Regions from separate parts of the Gilliamella sp. wkB7 genome, predicted to be linked through region 2. Evidence: riboswitches for the same ligand, from Rfam matches in the RefSeq annotation. Region 2 holds a riboswitch; the other holds the start of a gene.
What was found. Region 2 has a riboswitch for preQ1 ahead of queD (6-carboxytetrahydropterin synthase QueD). Riboswitches for the same ligand answer to the same signal wherever they lie in the genome.

Region 1 (4,855 bases), 930 kb from region 2:
CTTAACATTATCAATATTGGCATTACTATTTGCTCGCTATTGTTATAAATTATGATTTGAATAAGACATCCATTATTATCAACGTGTGTCAGGGATTTTTTATGACTCAATCCCTGACGTTACTGAAAAATTAATATTAGGCAAGCTAAAACCATTACCTACTATTAATTACGTTTTAATAAACTCACGATATCTTCTTTTTGATCATCGAGATCTTCAAAATCATCGTCGGTATAACCCAATTCTTGCATCAGTTCATCAATTCGATTTAATTTGCTGTCCAAATAAGTTTGTTGCTCTTTAGTCAACTTGCCATTTTGTTCAACTAAATCGAGTAACATATCCAATTTAGGATCGTTTTCAAGTTGCTCTAATTCTTGTTGTGGTGAAAAAACAGTTTTTTTAGGTTTAGATTGTTTAACTACTTTAGTAGTATTGATATTTGTATCAACGACTAAAGCAATCGGCGTTTTACTGCCTATACGTGGATCTTTTACTGCTTTTTGAGTATTGTTATTTTTGTTATTATCTGTATTATTAAAGCGTGAACCACTAGGCAAACCTTTATGTTTGCGTTTACGTTTGAGTTCACGAGACTCTTCATTAATTTCTTGACGGCTTTTTTTGGGTTTTTGTTTCGATTTAGTTTTTAACATACTATCTCTGTTTTACACTTTGGTTAATCATTTATTCAACGTATTTTATCAGTAAGTCTTAAATATAGCTATGAGGAAGACACATTGTGAATTTGTGATTGTAAAATTACAGTTTTATGTATAATCTGAGCCGAATATTCTAGAGTCAATCATTATAGAGAAATAAACATGAATAATCATTTGAGTCCATACATGCAATTTAGCCGTAAAGAATGGGCAAGCTTGCGTAATGCGGAACCAATGACCTTAACACCTGGAGAACTCGTTTCTCTACAGGGAATCAATGAAGATTTATCAATGGATGAAGTGAGTGAAATTTACTTACCTTTATCAAGATTGCTTAATTTCTATATTAGTAACAGTTTTAGTCGGCAGGCAGTATTATCCAAATTTTTAGGTAAAAGCCAAAAAATCCCTTATATAATTGGTATTGCTGGCAGTGTTGCTGTCGGTAAAAGTACTACAGCACGTGTATTACAGGCATTGTTAACTCGCTGGCCTGAACATAGAAAAGTAGCTTTAGTTACCACTGACGGTTTTTTATATCCAAATAAATGCCTTGAAGATCTAGGCATTATGAATAAAAAAGGTTTTCCACAATCTTACAATCTTAAAAAGCTAATTAACTTTGTTGCGGATATTAAATCAGGACAAGCGGAAGTTAAAGCGCCGGTTTATTCACATTTAGTTTATGATATTGTAGAAAATGAAGAGATCGTAATTGACAGCCCAGATATTTTAATTTTGGAAGGATTAAACGTATTACAAGGTCCGGTCAATTATACTCAAGCACATAATCGAGTCTTTGTTTCGGATTATGTCGATTTTTCAATATACGTTGATGCTGATTTATCTTTATTAAATCAGTGGTATGTGAACCGTTTTTTAAAATTTAGAGCAGGGGCTTTTAGTGATCCTAATTCATACTTCAATCACTATTCTAAATTGCCTGAACAAGAGGCAATCAGTATTGCCAATCGCTTATGGCGCGATATAAACGAATTAAATTTAGTTGAAAACATTTTACCAACCCGAGAAAGAGCCAGTTTAATTTTGACAAAAGGTGAAGATCACAAAGTAGATTATGTTCAATTAAGAAAATAAACTTAGGGGGTTCAATATGAAATCAGCAATAGGGTTATTAAGTAAATTAGGCATTATCACTTTAGTTACAGCGTTTTCAGTAAATAGTTATGCATCAAGTAAGGATACACGTGAAGAATTAACTTGCAATGCTAAAAAGCAAGCAATCGAAACAAAAATAGAACAAGCTAAAAAAGCCAATAATACTTTTGAAGTAACAGGGCTTGAAAAAGCACTTCAACAAGTTAATACCAATTGTTCCGATGAAACATTGGAGCAAAAATATAAAAGATTGGTGGATGAAAAAAGCAAAAATGTTTCTGACAAAACCAAAGAATTAGCCGAAAAAACGAAAGAGTATGAAAAAGATGGTGTTGATGCAAATCATGATAAAATTGATGCATTAAAATCTAAATTACATGATGCAGAAAAAGAACTTTCTGAAGCAAAAAATAACCTAGCGGATTATTATGAAAAAGCTAAAACTAAATAATCTGAATTTTTTAATTTTGCCCTAATTAAAAAAATAGGTTCATACGGCAAAATAATATTGAAATTTATTTAATCAACATTGACCTCATGTAGTTATTTAACTATTTGAGGTCATCTTTTATATGTTATATAACTAAAATTCTGGCAAATATATTTTCATTTCACTTAGATTATTCCTGTAAAAATTGTTTTAACCCTTAACGCTAGTAAAAAAGATGAAGTTTTGTATTATCATTTACCTGACTATTTTTTAATAAACGATTAGAAATCGAAGGGTATTATGACGTTATACAGATAATTTTGTAGAGAAATATTCGCTAGTTTTTACAGTTAACTAATTCATTCGTTCACACGTCATATGTTTAATCACAAGGGTTAAGAACGATATTCTAGACTTTTTTTGTAAAAAAGAGTAATGTGTGCGGTTTGTCTCGTGGTTCGTGAACCTCCCACGCTAAAAAACTAAGGAAAATTATGAGTAAAGTTACATTATTAGGCGATCAGTCTGTTCGCTATCCAACAAACTATAGTCCAGAAATTCTGGAAACTTTTGATAATAAACATCCCGGTAATGATTATTTTGTTAAATTTAATTGTCCGGAATTTACCAGTCTTTGTCCTATTACTGGGCAACCTGATTTTGCCACAATTTATATTTCTTATGTGCCTAACATTAAAATGGTTGAAAGCAAATCTCTTAAGCTGTACCTGTTTAGCTTTCGTAATCATGGTGATTACCATGAAGATTGCATCAATATCATTATGAAAGATCTGATCAAATTAATGGATCCTAAATACATTGAAGTGTGGGGTAAATTCACACCACGTGGAGGTATTTCAATTGATCCTTATGCCAATTATGGTAAAGCTGATACTCGATGGGAGCAAATTGCGCTCAATCGTTTAGCGAATCATGATCTTTATCCTGAAAAAGTCGATAATCGCTAATTTGTTCAATCTGACAGGAATTTTTTTCATGAAAAATCGTAAAGCACTCGTGATATTTTCTGGCGGGCAAGATTCGACTACATGTTTATTACAAGCCATTGCCGATTATGGACGTGAGAATGTTGAAACTATCAGCTTTCAATATGGTCAACGTCATAGTATTGAATTAGATAAAGCTAAATGGATTGCTGAAGATTTAGGTGTCAAGCAAACCGTAATTGATACATCGGTTATTAAACAGACGACCAATAACGCTTTGATTGACGATTCACAAGAAATTAAAGCTGCACAAGATGGCGATTATCCAAATACGTTTGTCGATGGTCGTAATATGCTGTTTTTATTGTTAGCAGGTTGTTATGCCAAACAGCAAGGTATTAACGATATTATTATTGGCGTATGTGAAACAGATTTTAGTGGTTATCCCGATTGTCGAGATATTTTTATTAAGTCTGTGAATGTTTCCATGAATTTGGCAATGGATTTTACGTTTAATATTAAAACGCCGTTGATGTATCTTACTAAAGCACAAACATGGGAAATGGCTGATAAATTGGGTTATCTTGATTATATTCGTCAAAATACTCATACCTGTTATTACGGTGTAGAAGGGGGATGCGGTAAATGCCCAAGTTGTATGCTGCGTGATAAAGGTCTACAAGAATATCTGGCTAAAACTTAAAAAATATTTATCTGGGTTCTCTCACCCCATTAAAAAAGGAAACAAATATGTATTTGAACGTTCATTCACAATTGATTGAAAAACAATTTACTCGACAGCAAAAGCATAACGCACTAGGCTGGTTAGCTTTTTTTCATATTATTGTTATTGCTTCCAGTAACTATTTGGTGCAAATTCCATTTGATATTTTTGGATTTCATACTACTTGGGGAGCCTTTACATTTCCATTTATTTTTTTAACCACTGATTTAACTATCCGTATTTTTGGTGCCAGTTTGGCAAGAAAAATTATCTTTGTGGTTATGATTCCCGCTTTACTGTTTTCATATCTGATTTCGGTTCTATTTTTCGAAACCCATTGGGTAGGTTGGTCAGCATTGACCCAATTTAATAGCTTTGTTTTTCGCATAGCATTAGCCAGTTTTGCAGCTTATTTAGTTGGGCAATTAATGGATATTACTGTTTTTAACTATTTAAGAAAAAATCAATTTTGGTGGGTAGCACCCTCAGCTTCAGCAATCTTTGGTAATGGTATTGATACTATTGTCTTTTTTGCTATTGCCTTTTACAAAAGTAGTGATGAATTTATGGCTAATCATTGGGGTGAAATTTCGTTAATGGATTATAGTTTTAAAATTTTAATTTGTGGTTTATTCTTTTTACCATTATATGGAATTATTTTGAATTTTATCTTAAAAAAATTAACTGCAAAAAAACAATAAATCAACCAGTTTTTGCTTAATAATTCTGAAATTGTCAATATTTAGAACTTATTGATAACACAATAAGTTCTAAATATCAGTAATACTACTTTCCAATAAACACAGATCAATGATTCTTTCAAAAATTTGCTTGCTTACCTAAAATTCAATTTATCTGTAAAGATATTTTGCTAAATGTTTGGTGACAGTGCATAATATTGACAAAAAATAGTCACAACATTTAGTGAAATAAAAGGAATTGGGTGGAATAATGAGATTAATAAAACACTTAG
Region 2 (4,855 bases):
TCAAAACCAACTTTAGCAAGTTGTTCTAACGCAGCATCAGAAATATCCAATTGGTAACCACGTTCATCTAAGCGTTTTTCAACATGCGCTAATTGGATTTTCGCAATCGCTTTGATATTTTCTTGACCAAGTGGATGGAATACCACCGTTTCATCAATACGATTAATGAATTCTGGTCTAAAGTGTTTAGTTACAACCGTCATTACTAATGCTTTCATTTCATCATAGCTTAACTCAACTTGACCTTGAATCAAATCAGAGCCTAAGTTAGATGTCATGATAATAACGGTATTACGAAAATCAACCGTACGCCCTTGTCCATCGGTTAAGCGTCCATCATCTAATACTTGTAATAAAATATTAAAGACATCCGGATGTGCTTTTTCGACTTCATCCAACAAAATGACTGAATAAGGACGACGTCTTACGGCTTCAGTCAAATAACCGCCCTCTTCATATCCTACATATCCTGGAGGCGCACCAATTAAACGTGCTACAGAGTGTTTTTCCATAAACTCGGACATATCGATTCTGACCATTGCATCTTCGCTATCAAACATAAAGTTAGCCAAAGCTTTACAAAGTTCAGTTTTACCAACACCCGTTGGACCCAAGAATAAGAAAGAGCCAATTGGTTTATTTGGATCAGACAATCCTGCTCGACTACGACGAATTGCATTGGCTACCGCAACAACGGCTTCGTCTTGACCAATCACACGTTTATGTAACGCATCTTCCATATGTAATAATTTATCTTTTTCACTTTCCAGCATTCTTGAAACAGGAATACCGGTTGCTTTAGATAATACTTCGGCAATTTCGTTATCGGTGACTTTATTACGCAATAACTTCATAGTCTTGCCTTCAAGCTGTGTTGCTGATGCTAGTTTTTTCTCAAGTTCTGGTATTTTGCCATATTGAAGCTCTGACATTTTATTAAGATCACCAGCACGGCGAGCTTGTTCTATTTCAGTACGTGCTTTTTCCAACTCAGCTTTGATTGTCTGAGTACCAGAAACAGCAGCCTTCTCTGACTTCCACTCTTCTTCAAGTGACGCATACTCTTTTTCTTTCTCAGCAAGTTCATCGTTTAGCATCTCTAGTCGTTTTTTACTCGCATCATCAGACTCTTTTTTAAGAGCTTGTTGCTCAAGTTTAAGCTGAATAATACGGCGTTCAAGTCGATCTAATGATTCAGGTTTTGAATCCATTTGCATACGAATACTCGATGCAGCTTCATCAATTAAGTCAATGGCTTTATCAGGAAGCATACGATCGGAAATATAACGATGCGATAACGTTGCTGCCGCCACAATTGCCGGATCGGTAATTTGTACATGGTGATGTAATTCATAACGTTCTTTTAAACCACGCAAGATAGCAATGGTGTCTTCAACAGTTGGTTCAGCCACATACACTTTTTGGAATCGACGCTCTAAAGCGGGATCTTTTTCAATATATTGACGGTATTCATCTAACGTTGTTGCGCCAACACAATGTAATTCGCCGCGAGCTAAAGCAGGTTTTAACATATTACCTGCATCCATTGCGCCATCACTTTTACCTGCACCGACCATGGTATGGATTTCATCAATAAATAAAATAATGCGCCCTTCTTCTTTGGCTAAATCTTTTAAAACGGCTTTTAAGCGTTCTTCAAATTCACCTCGATATTTAGCGCCAGCAATTAAAGCACCCATATCTAAAGACAATACGCGCTTATTACGTAATCCTTCTGGTACTTCACGGTTTACAATGCGTTGTGCAAGTCCTTCAACAATTGCTGTTTTACCCACACCAGGCTCACCGATTAACACTGGATTATTTTTAGTACGACGTTGTAATACTTGAATTGTACGGCGAATTTCTTCATCACGCCCAATTACTGGATCGAGCTTACCCTGTTCAGCACGCTCGGTTAAATCAATGGTATATTTTTTCAACGCACCACGTTGATCTTCGGCATTGGCATCGTTCACGTTATCACTTCCTCTTACTTGACTTACGGCCTGATTTAATCTGTCTTTTGTGATCCCTGATTTTTTAAGAATATCACTAAGACTACCCTTTTCGTCTAAAGCCGCTAAGATAAAGAGTTCAGACGAGATATAACTATCGCCATTTTTTTGTGCTAATTTGTCACAAAGATTTAAAACGCGGACAAATTCTTGTGATGGAATAACTTCACCACCCACGCCTTGGACTTGTGGCAATCGATCAATAGCTTGATTTAATTCTTGCTGTAACATTGCTACATTAGCACCAGCCGCTGCCAGTAAAGGCTTGACACTGCTACCTTCTTGGTTAAGCATAGCGGATAAAACATGGACTGGTTCTATATATTGATTATCTTTACCTAATGCTAATGATTGTGCATCAGCTAAAGCTTGTTGGAATTTATTAGTGAGTTTATCTAACCTCATATTAACTATCTCCTGAGCAATAGATTTGGCTTAAATGCTTTAAGCAGATAAACCATTTGCATGATTACTAAATGAGTGTGGAAAGATAAATTTCAAGAGTTTTTTATGAAAATTTTTTACAAAAAATCGACAATAAAATTAATTTATATTCTGTTGTTGAAATAAGCAAAATATAAACGTTCAATTTTACACCGTTAGTGTAATAAATATTGCTCGGAATAACAATTGTAAGATGACAATTAAGCATTAATCCATTATATTAGCCGCTCTATTTTGTTAGGTGGTCTAACCGTGGTTCGTAATCCATCCCACGAAAAAAAACTAGGAATTATACATGTTCAAAATTGCTAAAGAATTTCAATTCGATGCTTGTCATATGTTAGATGGGCACAACAAAAAATGTCACAACCTGCACGGTCATACTTATCGCTTATTAGTCGAAATTGAAGGGGATCTAATAGATAACGGTTCTAGCGCTGATATGGTGATGGATTATGCTGATTTAAAAGCAATAGTGAAACAGCATATTGTTGATCCTCTCGATCATGCTTATCTATATAATCAAAATAATCCTAATGAGTGCCGTATTGCTTCATTATTAAAAGAGATGAATCGCAAAATCTTCGCCTTTCCTTGTCGTACAACTGCCGAAGGTATGAGTAAATATATTTTTGATTGTCTGTCACAATATTTACCCATCTCAATGATCAAACTCTGGGAAACCCCAACATCTTACTGTGAGTATCATCGGAGCGAAAAATGACAGAATTTCGCATTGTTGAAATCTTCGAATCATTACAGGGCGAAGGTTACAACACAGGCATGCCTGCTATTTTTATTCGTTTTGCTGGTTGTAATTTAAATTGCGTTTGGTGCGATACTAACTTTCGCCAATACACCCGTTTTACATTAGAGCAGTTATTGACGAAAGTTAAACAATATACGAGCAAAAACATCATTATTACCGGTGGCGAACCTACTATGGTTAAAGCGCTACCAGAATTACTTTTACCACTAAAACAGGCTGGTTACTATATTGCTATTGAAAGTAATGGATTAGGTAAAGTCGATCCTCTAATTGACTATATCGCCCTTAGCCCAAAATTTTGCTATCAAGCACGATATCAAAAAATCGTACAACCGACTGCAAGTGAAGTGCGAATTGTTGCCGAAAATCATGTGGACTTTCTTCCTTTTTGCCAATATATTGAACAAAATATTCAAGCAAAACGTTATTATCTTTCTCCTTGCGAAAAAAATGATAAATTTAATATGTTTGAAACAATTGAATTACTTGGCAAGATTAACCAAAACCGCAACGACAACAAGTGGCTACTCAGTATTCAAACGCATAAGTTTGCAAATATAGAGTAATCTTTTTAAAGAAGTTCATTGTTTTTCTTATCATTTAGATGTGCAAGAAGAAGATGAAGATAAAGTTATCTTTAAATCGCATTTTTATTTATACAAATTAAATAAGAGCAATAAATTATTATAAGCATTGTATTTAACGGTGCTTATAATTCTAGTGATGCTTATTAGGTTATTCTCAAGAAAATATCAACAATAAAAAATTGAGTTTGTAGTAACCAATCAATTTGTTGAATATAGTAAGAATGTAATCAAAAGCAAATCAATTAACTTCACATTTATTTTGTAAAAAATATTCAGGAGTGTATACCATTTCATTTTTTGCTTACACTCAACATTTTATTTGTAGTTCAACTTATAAATAAAATAATAATAAACATGGCGAGTTATTTACCATACTGCATTTATCACTAATTGATACTGAGACTGCACCATAAAATATGAACGCCTTATAAGTCTTTTTTCAACCTATCGATTCTTAAAATTAAATTCAGATATTAATAAAAAGTAAAACGGTATACACTCCTGAATATTTTTTACAAAATAAATTATAACTTATTAATATAATTAATTTATTAAATTAAAGTTAATCCAATGATTCAATCACATTAAAATCTTACTTATAGCCTAATCGATCGTTTTAGAAAACATTATTTTTTGGTACTTGAGCAAGTAATTATTTTGTTAAAATGTTTCAGGTCATGGCTATATTTGAGTAAAAATGATTTTTTAGTTACAAATCTTAATAAAAATTCGGTGCAAAATACTCAATAAAAAATCTACAAAAGCCAAATTCTACTAATCCTTTTTTGATCATGTTTAGGCGACAATTTGTTATCTATATTTTACTGATATTATTAGTAATATCAGTAAGTTACCCGTCTAATTTAAATTTAAAGATTTTTTTAAAAAAAAGTTGCAAAATATACGAGACAGTGTATTTTATATTCATATTTAGATTATTTTTAAATCTGACCAATTTTAACACCTTACTGCCTATTGGCAATTTTTATAATAATTATTAACTGGTCAGATAAAAATAATAATAAATAGTTCAGTAA

Region 1: another riboswitch for preQ1. It lies ahead of queF (preQ(1) synthase); the one in region 2 lies ahead of queD (6-carboxytetrahydropterin synthase QueD).

The regions. Positions count from the first base shown of each region.
Region 1 covers NZ_CM004509.1:672,955-677,809, reverse strand. Annotated here, with positions in the region: gene yihI (Der GTPase-activating protein YihI) at 165-656, opposite strand; gene coaA (type I pantothenate kinase) at 825-1,760, shown strand; gene A9G17_RS02880 (DUF1090 family protein) at 1,777-2,232, shown strand; PreQ1 riboswitch class I at 2,659-2,703, shown strand; gene queF (preQ(1) synthase) at 2,706-3,179, shown strand; gene queC (7-cyano-7-deazaguanine synthase QueC) at 3,208-3,861, shown strand; gene A9G17_RS02865 (7-cyano-7-deazaguanine/7-aminomethyl-7-deazaguanine transporter) at 3,909-4,583, shown strand; gene A9G17_RS02860 (alpha-2-macroglobulin family protein) at 4,834-4,855, shown strand, end outside.
Region 2 covers NZ_CM004509.1:2,641,578-2,646,432, reverse strand. Annotated here, with positions in the region: gene clpB (ATP-dependent chaperone ClpB) at 1-2,423, opposite strand, end outside; PreQ1 riboswitch class I at 2,709-2,754, shown strand; gene queD (6-carboxytetrahydropterin synthase QueD) at 2,758-3,186, shown strand; gene A9G17_RS11655 (7-carboxy-7-deazaguanine synthase QueE) at 3,183-3,797, shown strand.